DNA from 3 places in the Dechloromonas aquae genome. Region 2 is predicted to be linked to each of the others. Evidence: riboswitches for the same ligand, from Rfam matches in the RefSeq annotation. Region 2 holds a riboswitch; each other region holds the start of a gene.
What was found. A riboswitch is a leader RNA that binds a small molecule or an ion and turns the genes downstream of it on or off. The one in region 2 is predicted to bind cobalamin.
Positions count from the first base shown of each region.

Region 1: linked by a shared signal. The riboswitch ahead of bluB (5,6-dimethylbenzimidazole synthase) and the one ahead of VX159_RS07310 (energy-coupling factor ABC transporter permease) in region 2 are both predicted to bind cobalamin.
Region 3: linked by a shared signal. The riboswitch ahead of cobT (nicotinate-nucleotide--dimethylbenzimidazole phosphoribosyltransferase) and the one ahead of VX159_RS07310 (energy-coupling factor ABC transporter permease) in region 2 are both predicted to bind cobalamin.

Region 1 is NZ_CP144212.1:3,394,369-3,397,630, reverse strand. Features, by position in the region: gene cbiB (adenosylcobinamide-phosphate synthase CbiB) at 1-591, opposite strand, end outside; gene bluB (5,6-dimethylbenzimidazole synthase) at 588-1,364, opposite strand; cobalamin riboswitch at 1,425-1,605, opposite strand; gene VX159_RS15525 (cobyric acid synthase) at 1,662-3,176, shown strand; gene VX159_RS15520 (response regulator) at 3,184-3,262, opposite strand, start outside.
Region 2 is NZ_CP144212.1:1,604,763-1,608,024, reverse strand. Features, by position in the region: gene VX159_RS07320 (CbiQ family ECF transporter T component) at 1-424, opposite strand, end outside; gene VX159_RS07315 (energy-coupling factor ABC transporter substrate-binding protein) at 418-960, opposite strand; gene VX159_RS07310 (energy-coupling factor ABC transporter permease) at 957-1,631, opposite strand; cobalamin riboswitch at 1,734-1,959, opposite strand; gene VX159_RS07305 (hypothetical protein) at 2,037-2,138, opposite strand; partial or broken gene VX159_RS07300 (hypothetical protein) at 2,491-2,859, opposite strand; gene VX159_RS07295 (response regulator) at 3,179-3,262, shown strand, end outside.
Region 3 is NZ_CP144212.1:3,389,916-3,393,177, forward strand. Features, by position in the region: gene VX159_RS15500 (adenosylcobinamide-GDP ribazoletransferase) at 1-557, opposite strand, end outside; gene cobT (nicotinate-nucleotide--dimethylbenzimidazole phosphoribosyltransferase) at 562-1,629, opposite strand; cobalamin riboswitch at 1,716-1,926, opposite strand; gene cobU (bifunctional adenosylcobinamide kinase/adenosylcobinamide-phosphate guanylyltransferase) at 1,953-2,507, shown strand; gene VX159_RS15515 (sensor histidine kinase) at 2,536-3,147, shown strand; gene VX159_RS15520 (response regulator) at 3,144-3,262, shown strand, end outside.

The DNA of each region.
Region 1 (3,262 bases), 1.8 Mb from region 2:
GCGTTGGTTGCGGTAGCCCCACATCGCATCCAGCGTATTGGCCAGCCGGAACAGGATGACGCCGGGGGCACCGCCGACGGCGAACCAGAACAGGGTTGCGAAAATTGCATCGTTGCCGTTTTCCAGCACCGATTCGACGCCGGCCTTGGCGACGCCGGTCGTATCCAGCTGGCTGGTGTCGCGCGAGACGATCCAGCCGACCTTGACCCGGGCGGTCGCCAGATCGCCAGCGGCGAGCGGGCGGGCGATGGCTTCGGCGTGCTCGATCAGGCTTTGCGCGCCAAGCGCGAAGTACAACGCGATGACGTCGACCAGCCAGGCCAGCGGCGTCGGCAGTACCTGGCGCAGCAATAGCGCAAAGACTGCAAAGGGCAGCACCGCCAGTCCCCAGGCGAGGACGCCGGGGCCGCGCTGGCGGCGGTTGAGCAGGCGTTCGAGAAAATTGGCGTAGGTGCCAAAGCCGACCAGCGGATGGTAGCGGCTGACTTCGCCGAAGCGCCGGTCGAGACCGACTCCGGCCAGCGCCGCCAGCGGCATGGCCAGCGCGGGCCAGGCGGCGGCGAAGATCGCGGCGGCGGGCGTAGAACTCATCGCGGGAAGTGGCCCCGAGTCTGGATGTCATCCTGCAAGCGGGCGACGGTAGCGGTGAGCGGGTCGGCCTGCTGCGGGTCGCTGCCACCCCAGCGGTCGTAATAAAGCAGGTCGGCGACCGGCAGCCGGGGTAGCCAGCCGGCTTTTTCCAGCTCCGGCTTGTCGTGAAAATGGCTGACATAGCCGATGCACAGGTAGGCAATCGGCACGATTTCCGGCGGAATGCCGAGTGCTGCCTGCAGCTCCGGCTCGTTGAAGATGCTCACCCAGCCGACTCCCAAACCTTCTGCCCGGGCGGCCAGCCACAGGTTCTGCACGGCGCAGACGCTGCTGTAGAGGTCCATGGTCGGGATGTGGGTGCGCCCGATGACCACCGGGCCGGTGCGTTGCCGGTCGCAGGTAATGCACAGGTTGATCGGCGCTTCGACGATGCCTTCGAGTTTCAGCTTGCTGTAAATCTGGCGCTTCTCGTCGGGAAACATCGCGGCGGCTTCCTCGTGGGCCTTGGCGAACACCCCACGCACCTGCTGCTTGACCTCGGGCGAGCGGACGACGAGAAAATTCCACGGCTGCATGAAGCCGACCGACGGCGCATGGTGCGCCGCCAGCAGCACGCGGGCCAGCACCTCTTCCGGCACGGCCTGCGGCAAAAACTGGCCGCGCACATCGCGGCGGCTGAAAATGGTTTCATACACGGCGGCACGGGCAGCGTCGGAAAAGGGCTGCGCTATCGACGAATCGGATTGGGTCGCTTGCGGCGAGAGGTTTTCCATGGATTCCCCTTCTGGAAAATGCGGCTGCCTGGCCTTGCAGTCGTGTTGCCGGCATGCGGCCGGCGGTTGCGGTCTCCCGGCCGGTCTTCTGACTCGGGTTCTGCCGGCGGCTGCGCCTTCCCGGCTGGGCGCCAGTGGCATCTGCAGCATCCGTCCCCCTCACAGCGTTGGGCACGTGGCGGAATCGCACCGCCTTCCCGATTCTCCATCCGTCGATGGCACCGAGAGACTTGCCTGAACCATTCAGGCGGGGGCGATGGTGCCATAATTACGGACTTTTTTCACATCGTCGTTGCCATGTCCGCTGCTCAGCCCGCCGCCGTTTCCTGTTCGACCCTGATGGTGCAGGGCACTACTTCCGATGCCGGCAAATCGACGCTGGTTGCCGCGCTATGCCGGATTCTCAAGCGCAACGGCGTCGCTGTCGCTCCGTTCAAGCCGCAGAACATGGCGCTCAACTCGGCGGTGACCGTCGATGGCGGTGAAATCGGCCGGGCGCAGGCGCTGCAGGCGCTGGCCTGCGGCCTTGAAGCGCATACCGACTTCAACCCGGTGCTGTTGAAGCCGACCACCGACAAGAAGGCGCAGGTGGTGATCCACGGCAAGGTCGCCGCCGATCTCAACGCCCGCGACTATCAGGAATACAAGCCGCGCGCGATGCAGGCGGTGCTGCAGTCGTGGGGGCGGCTGACTTCCGCTTACGAGGCGGTGCTGGTCGAAGGCGCCGGTTCGCCGGCTGAGATCAACCTGCGTGCCCGCGACATCGCCAACATGGGCTTCGCCGAGACCGTCGATTGCCCGGTGATCCTGGTCGCCGATATCGACCGGGGTGGCGTTTTCGCCCACCTGGTCGGGACCCTGGAACTGCTCTCGCCGTCCGAGCAGGCGCGGGTCAAGGGTTTCGTGATCAACCGCTTTCGCGGCGACATTTCGCTGCTCGAATCCGGCCTGCGCTGGCTCGAAGAGCGGACCGGCAAGCCGGTGCTCGGCGTCTTGCCCTATCTGCACGGGTTGATGCTCGACGCCGAGGATGCGATTGCGACTGCCACGGTCGACGGCAAAAAAGCGGCAAAACTGCGCGCGATTGCGCTGGCCTATCCGCGCACCTCCAACCACAACGACCTCGATCCGCTGCGCCTGCACCCGCAGGTCGACTTTTCCTGGATCAAGCCCGGCGAGCCTTTGCCGCCGGCCGACCTGATCGTGCTTCCCGGCTCCAAGGCGGTGCGCGGCGACCTCGACTGGCTGCGCGCCCAAGGCTGGGACGCAGCGGTGGCGCGGCACCTGCGCTACGGCGGCAAGGTGATCGGCCTCTGTGGTGGCTACCAGATGCTCGGGCGCCAAGTGCATGACCCGGACGGCCGCGAAGGCGCGTCCGGCTCGACTGCCGGCCTGGGTTTTCTCGACGTTGAAACGACGCTGGAAGCCGAAAAGCAGTTGCGCAATGTGCAGGGCCGTCTGGCTTTTGCCGGAGCGACTGCCGCCGCAATGAGCGGCTACGAAATCCACCTCGGGGTGACGCGCGGCGCCGGTCTGGCGCAGCCGGCGGTGTGGCTGGCTGCGGCCGAGGGCGAGCGGCCGGATGGCGCCTTGTCCGCTGACGGGCAGGTCCTCGGCACCTATTGCCACGGCCTCTTCGACCATCCCGAGGCGCTTTCGGCGCTGCTCCGCTGGGCCGGTGCCGGCGAGGTCGAGCGGGTCGATTTTGCCGCCCGCCGCGAGGCCGATCTCGACCGCCTGGCCGATTCGACCTGGGCGGCGCTGGACCGGCGGCGGATGGCGGAACTGCTGCCCGGTTACCCGCTCGCTTGAGGCGTTTTCAGGTCGCGTCCGGGGTTGCGATGGCGGCTTCGCCGGGCTCGGCCTGGCTGTCGCGGACGCGGATGCGTTGCAGTGCG
Region 2 (3,262 bases):
CCTCAGGCACACGCAAACGACGCAGCAGCACGATCAGGTCGGAGAGCGGCGTGCTCAGCACCAGGAACAGCATCGCCGCCAGCGCCGCCAGCGAACGCGCCGCCAGTTCGGCGATGCGCGGCGTGGCGTCGGGTGCCAGTTGCCAGACAATGCCGCCGGCGCCGTCGCCAGCCAGCGAGACCAGCAGCGACAGACAGGACAGCGCAAGAAAGCCGGTGGCCGGCAAGGCCACCCGCAAATACAGGCCAAGGCCGACCCCGGCCCCGGCAACGGCGGCCAGCGCCAACAGTGCGGTGACCAGCAAGGCCGCAGCCGGCGTCGCCGCAACGAAGGCGGCAATCAGCCCGGCCAACGCAAACGCTGCCTTGGCTCCGGGGCACACCGCGCGCCAGCGGCTGGCATACGCCGCCTGCTCAATCAGCACGCATCACCGCCGGAGGCTTGCCCGGAGGCCGGTGCCGACGCAGCGTTCGCCGCCGGCATTGGCATTGCCGGTTGCGCTGTGGCTTGCGCCGGTTTTTGCACATTTCCACGGTCGACCGTGGAATCTGGCGTTTTTTCGAGCCTGGCTTTTTCGCCGCTCGTCTTTTCGCCATTTTCCTGCGCTATGGCCAATGCGGCGGCCAGCTCCTTCTTCAGCCGCTCGCGGGTTACCGCCGCGCCCAGCCAGTAGCCGAGCACGCCGGCGCCGAGCGCCGCCTGCAAGGCGAACAACAGCGAGGCGATCTCGCCGCTGGCCGGTTCGAGCAGGGGTTTGAACCACGGCTGGTAGTCCGGCGCGATTTGCGAAATCTGCGCCTGCGCCTTGTTGTCGGCGCCGCCAAAGGCTTCCTCGCCCTCTTCGGGCTGGTACAGCCACAGCGGCAAGGCGGTCAGCAAAGCGACCGCAAGCAGCAGCAGCGAGTTTTTGCCCTTGCCCGGCGGATGCTGCTCGGGGGCCAGCACTTCCTTGGCGCTCATGCCTTCACCTCGCGGGCAAAGAGCTTGAGCTGGCGTAGTTCGTCGGCATTGAAGCGGGCCAGCGCATTGACCACGACCACGGTCAGCAGGCCTTCGCTGATCGCCAGCGGAATCTGGGTCAGCGCGAAGATGCCGGCAAACTTGGCGAAGGACGCGGCAAAACCACCGGCCGGATCGGGGAAGGCCCAGGCCAGTTGCAGCGAGGTGGTAACATAGGTCGCCAGATCGCCGAGGCAGGCGGCGGCAAACACCGCGACCGCCAGCGAGAGGCCGAGGCGCCGTGCCAGACGGAAGACGCCATAGGCGACGAAGGGGCCGACGATGGCCATCGAAAACAGGTTGGCGCCGAGCGTGGTCAGCCCGCCGTGCGCCAGCAGCAGGGCCTGGAACAGCAGCACCACCAGGCCGACCGGGACCATCGCCGCCGGCCCGAAGAGCAAGGCGCCAAGCCCGGCACCGGTGGGATGCGAGCAGCTGCCGGTGACCGACGGCAGTTTCAGTGCCGAGAGCACGAAGGAGAATGCGGCGGCGACGCCGAGCAGCATCCGCTGCTCCGGCTGCTCGACAAACTGGCGGCGCAGCGAACGCACGCCCCAGGCGACGAACGGCGCCGCCGCCAGCGTCCAGCCGACGGCGTGTTCGACCGGGAGAAAACCTTCCATGATGTGCATGCCGACACCCTCCGTGCGTGCAAGACCTGACAAGGCCCCGGACGGAATGCCGACAAGTGGGCAGAAAACTGCTGCCACCGGCCCGCGCTCCCACCCGGAGCATGAAGCAAACGTTTTCCGGGTCGGTCTTCTGGCTTGCCCTCGTCCTCCCTTGCGCCTTCCCGCACCTTGCGGTGCAGTGGCTGAATGCAAAGTCGTCAGGCCTACAGCAGCGGGGGCTGCGCCGGACTGGCCGCGCGTGACGATTCGCTCACGCGCCGGATCACCGGCTTCCCGTCGCCCATCGACATATGGTGTCGGACAGGCTACCCGAAAGGCTGTAATTATAAATCACAAAGCGCCGGGGCGGCATGCCACCGACGCTTACGGGACATTCCGCCCCGACCCAGGCGGCCGCAATCCGCCTTACATCCAGCTGCGCAGCAGGGTCAGCACCTGCTGCGGCTGGCTACTGGCCTGCGCCAGCATGGCAATCCCTGCCTGCCGGGCAATCTGGCCACTGGTCATGGTGCTGACGGCAATCCGGTAATCGGCATCGCGGATCCGGCGGTGGGCGGTGGGCGGTGGGCGGTGGGCGGTGGGCGGTGGGCGGTGGGCGGTGGGCGGTGGGCGGTGGGCGGTGGGCGGTGGGCGGTGGGCGGTGGGCGGTGGGCGGTGGGCGGTGGGCGGTGGGCGGGTGGCGGGTAGCGGGTAGCGGGTAGCGGGTAGCGGGTAGCGGGTAGCGGGTAGCGGGTAGCGGGTAGCGGGTAGCGGGTAGCGGGTAGCGGGTAGCGGGTAGCGGGTAGCGGGTAGCGGGTAGCGGGTAGCGGGTAGCGGGTAGCGGGTAGCGGGTAGCGGCAGTATTCTCGCTGGCGATTTGCAGATTGGAGACCAACTGCCCGGCCTCCTGCAGCAAGGCCGCACAGTCGCTGGCGCTCTGCGTGTCGTTGCCGGCCTGTACCGCCAGTTTGCGGATGCGCTGCAAATGATTGGCAACGGAATTCAAGCCGCCTTTTGCGGTTTGCAGAACCGAAACCGCGTCATTGGCATTGCACCGCGCCTGGTCTAAACCGCGTACGCGGCTGGTCATTTTTTCGGCGATCGCCGCGCCGGCGGCATCGTCTTTCGCGCCATTGATCTGCAGCCCCGATGAAAGCTGGCGGACGGCACCGCCTAGCCGCTCCGACGAGCGATCGAGATTGGTCTGCACCCGGCGTGCCGGCGTACTGTCAAGCAATACGGCGTACATCCCTCCCTTTCATCTAATGCGTTCAGGGTGACTAACAGCAGCTGGCAAGCAACACTGAATAGGCCGGCTGGACCACTGGGCCATGCCCCTGGCAATACCCCACCTTGTCCTCATTGCCGCCAGATATGCTCGGCTGCATCCCGGCGAAGGCTGACCGGCAAATGGCTTTCGGGGCCGCCGAGACTGGCCGAGTCAGGCCACCTCAGCCCGACAAAGCGAAAAATTATCGAAAACCCTTAAAAGGGCAAAAACCGCTTGACAGCAAACTGGTCTTTTCGAACTATCCATTCTTTGGTCATTTTTGCCGTTAGCCTTTCTCATGACTACAGAACCCTTGCCTTCCCTTTTGATCATCGACGATCACGCCATCCTGCTCGAAGGTCTCGGCATCGTGCTGAAACAT
Region 3 (3,262 bases), 1.8 Mb from region 2:
CCCAGACTGCCCGCCGACAGGCGTTGCGCCACCGGCCGCGCCTTGCTTGAAGCATCGGCACGCGCGTAATCGAGCGTCGCCATCAGCCCCAGCGCGGCGTAGCGCGAGACGGCGTGGCCGGCGACCAAGGCCGGCACCACCAGCGCCGGCGGCAGGCTGGCGAGCAGCAGCAGTTTGCTGCTCAGCCCCAGCCACAACGCGACCACGCCGTAACTGCCGACCCGCGAATCCTTCATGATGTCGAGGATGCGCGCCTTGTCCCAGCCGCCGCCGAGGCCGTCGGCGGTATCCGACAAGCCATCCTCGTGGAAGGCGCCGGTCGCCAGCAGCATCGCCGCCAGCGCCAGCAGCACCGCCACCGGCTGCGACCAGAGATGGTGCGCGGTGACGAAGACCGCGCTACCGATGCCGCCGACCAGCAGGCCGACTGCCGGCAGGTAGCGGGCGGCGGCGTGCAGCGCCTCGGGACTGAAACCGACCCAGGCCGGCACCGGCAAGCGGCTGAAATAAGCGCAGGCGGCGAGGAAATAGCCGAGTTCGCGGCGCAGCCAGGCCATTGCCCTAGGCCTTGTCGGCAACACCGGCCGACTCGAAGCTGGCCATTTCGTTGAGGAAGGCGGCGGCGGCCTGCAGCAGCGGGAAGGCCAGCGCCGCGCCGGTGCCTTCGCCGAGGCGCAGGCCGAGGTCGAGCAGGGCTTCTGCCTGCAAGGCCTGCAACTGGGCGCGGGCGCCCGGCTCGGCCGAGCGGTGGCAGAAGACGCAGTAGTCGCGCAGCGCCGGTTGCACGCGGCAGGCGACCAGCGCCGCCGAACTGACGATGAAGCCGTCGACCAGCAGGACCATCCCGGCCTCGCCGGCAGCCAGCATCGCGCCGACCATCGCCGCAATCTCGAAACCGCCGAATTCGGCGAGCAAGGTCAGCGGGTCGCCACCGACCGTCTGGCCACCGGCCGCCGCATAGCGGGCCAGCGCCTGTTCGAGCAGCGCCTGCTTGCGCGCCAGGCCAGCGTCGTCAAGGCCGGCGCCACGGCCGATGCAATCGGCCAGCGAAGCGCCGGTCAGGGCATGCGTCAGCAAGGAAGCGGAGGCCGTATTGCCGATCCCCATTTCGCCGAAGCCGACCACGTTGCAGCCCTCGGCGGCCAGGCGGCGGACGATCCCGGCGCCATGTTCGAGCGCCTGCGCGCACTGGGCGCCGGTCATCGCCGGCTGCTCCAGGTAGTTGGCGGTGCCGGGCGCGACCTTGGCGTCGAGCAAACCGGGGCGCGGCGCGAAATCATGGGCGACGCCAGCGTCGACGACGCTCAGCTCCAACCCGTTGAGACGGGCGAAAACGTTGATCGCGGCACCGCCGGCAAGGAAGTTCTCGACCATCTGCCAGGTCACTTCCTGCGGGAAGGCCGAAATCCCGGCCTTGGCCGCGCCGTGGTCGCCGGCAAAGACCAGCATCTGCGGCCGGCGCAGTTCCGGGCTCAGCGTTTGCTGGATCAGGCCCAGCTGCAGCGCCAGACGCTCCAGCTGGCCGAGCGCGCCGAGCGGCTTGGTCTTGCGGTCGATCTTGTGTTGCAGTTTGGCGGCAATTTCACGGTCGACCGTGGAAACGACGATTTTTTCAGCAATGGAATGCATCCGATTCTCCAAAAACAAAAAGGGCCTCGCCGTTGCATCCGGCCAGAACGCAACGACGAAGCCCTGTCCACAGGCTTCTTCCTGATTGAGATTGAATTTCCGACAGGTCTTCTGGCTTCCGGATCGTTCCGCTCACCGCGTCTTCCCGGAGGGTTTGTTTCCCCTCGTAGTGACTTCTTGCGGCGGCAGTCCCCGGTTACAGCGGCGGGCCCGCCCCGGAATTGCAGCCTGCGCCGCGCACCGGGTTCCATTTTGTCGGAAGCCGCGATTATGCCGCCCGTCGACGGTTGCCGCCAAGCGGTACAAAGTCGACAATGCATGCCATGAAAGAACTAATCCTGGGTGGCGCCCGTTCCGGCAAAAGTCTGTTTGCCGAGCGTTGCGCCCATGACGATGAAGCGGTGGGCCGGCGGGTCATCTACCTGGCGACGGCGGAAGCGCGCGACGGTGAGATGCAGCGGCGGATTGTGCAGCATCGCGAACGGCGGCCGGCGCACTGGGCAACCTGCGAGGAGCGGCTGGCGCTGGCGGCCAAGCTGCGCGAACTGGCCGCGCCCGATACCTGCATCCTGGTCGATTGCCTGACCCTGTGGCTGACCAACCTGCTCTTCGCCGGCCGTGCGGCGGCACAGGCGGAAGCCGGCGAGACCGTCGACTGCCCGCTCTTCCTCGGCGAAACCGCCGCGCTGGTTGCCACCCTGCCGACCCTGCCCGGCCGCATTCTGCTGGTCTCCAACGAAGTCGGCTGGGGCGTGGTGCCAATGCACCCGGTCTCGCGCCTGTTCGCCGACGAGCAGGGACGGCTGAACCAGCGGGTGGCGGCGGTCTGCGATCAGGTGAATCTGGTTGCCGCCGGCCTGCCACTCAGGTTGAAATAAGGCATTTTCACGGTCGACCGTAAAAATCATGGAAAAACTGCTCGACACCCTCGCTTCCGGCATCCACGATGCGCGCAACCAGCTGCTGATCGCCGAAAGCCAGCTCGCCGAACGCGAATCTCGGCACGGCATCGACCTCGGCGAAGCGCGGCAGGCGATTGAAAACGCTGCCGGCCGGCTGACCCGCCTGCTTACCGCCTACCGGCTGATGCAGCACGATGCCCGCCTGGCGCTGCAGCCCTGCCGGATCGACGAGCTCTGTGCCGAAGCAGCGCTGACCCAGCGTTCGCCATTTGCTGCCCGCGGGCTCGAACTGACGGTAGACTGCCAGGTCCTCGACGAATGGGTTTGCGCCCGCGATCTGGTTGCCGACATGCTCAACAATGCCTTGCAGAATGCTTGCCGCCACGCCCGCCAGCGGGTCCGGCTAAGCGCCCGCACCAATGCCGACGGCCTCCAGCTGTGCGTCGAGGATGACGGCCCGGGCTTTTCCGAACTGCCGCCGCAAACTACCGGCAGCGGCCTGCTGCTGGCAGGCCGGCTGGCTGAACTGCACCGCCGCAGCGAGCGGCATGGCCACCTCCAACTGAGTAACGGCGGCCGTCTTGGCGGCGCCGTCTTTACCCTGACCCTGCCATGAGCGTCGATTTCTCGAAAAAGCGCTTTCTCGTCGTCGACGACCAGCCGATGGCGCGCGAAGCCTTGCGCACCATCGCCCAGAGCGCCGGTGCCTTCGCCGTCGAGTTCGCGGTCGG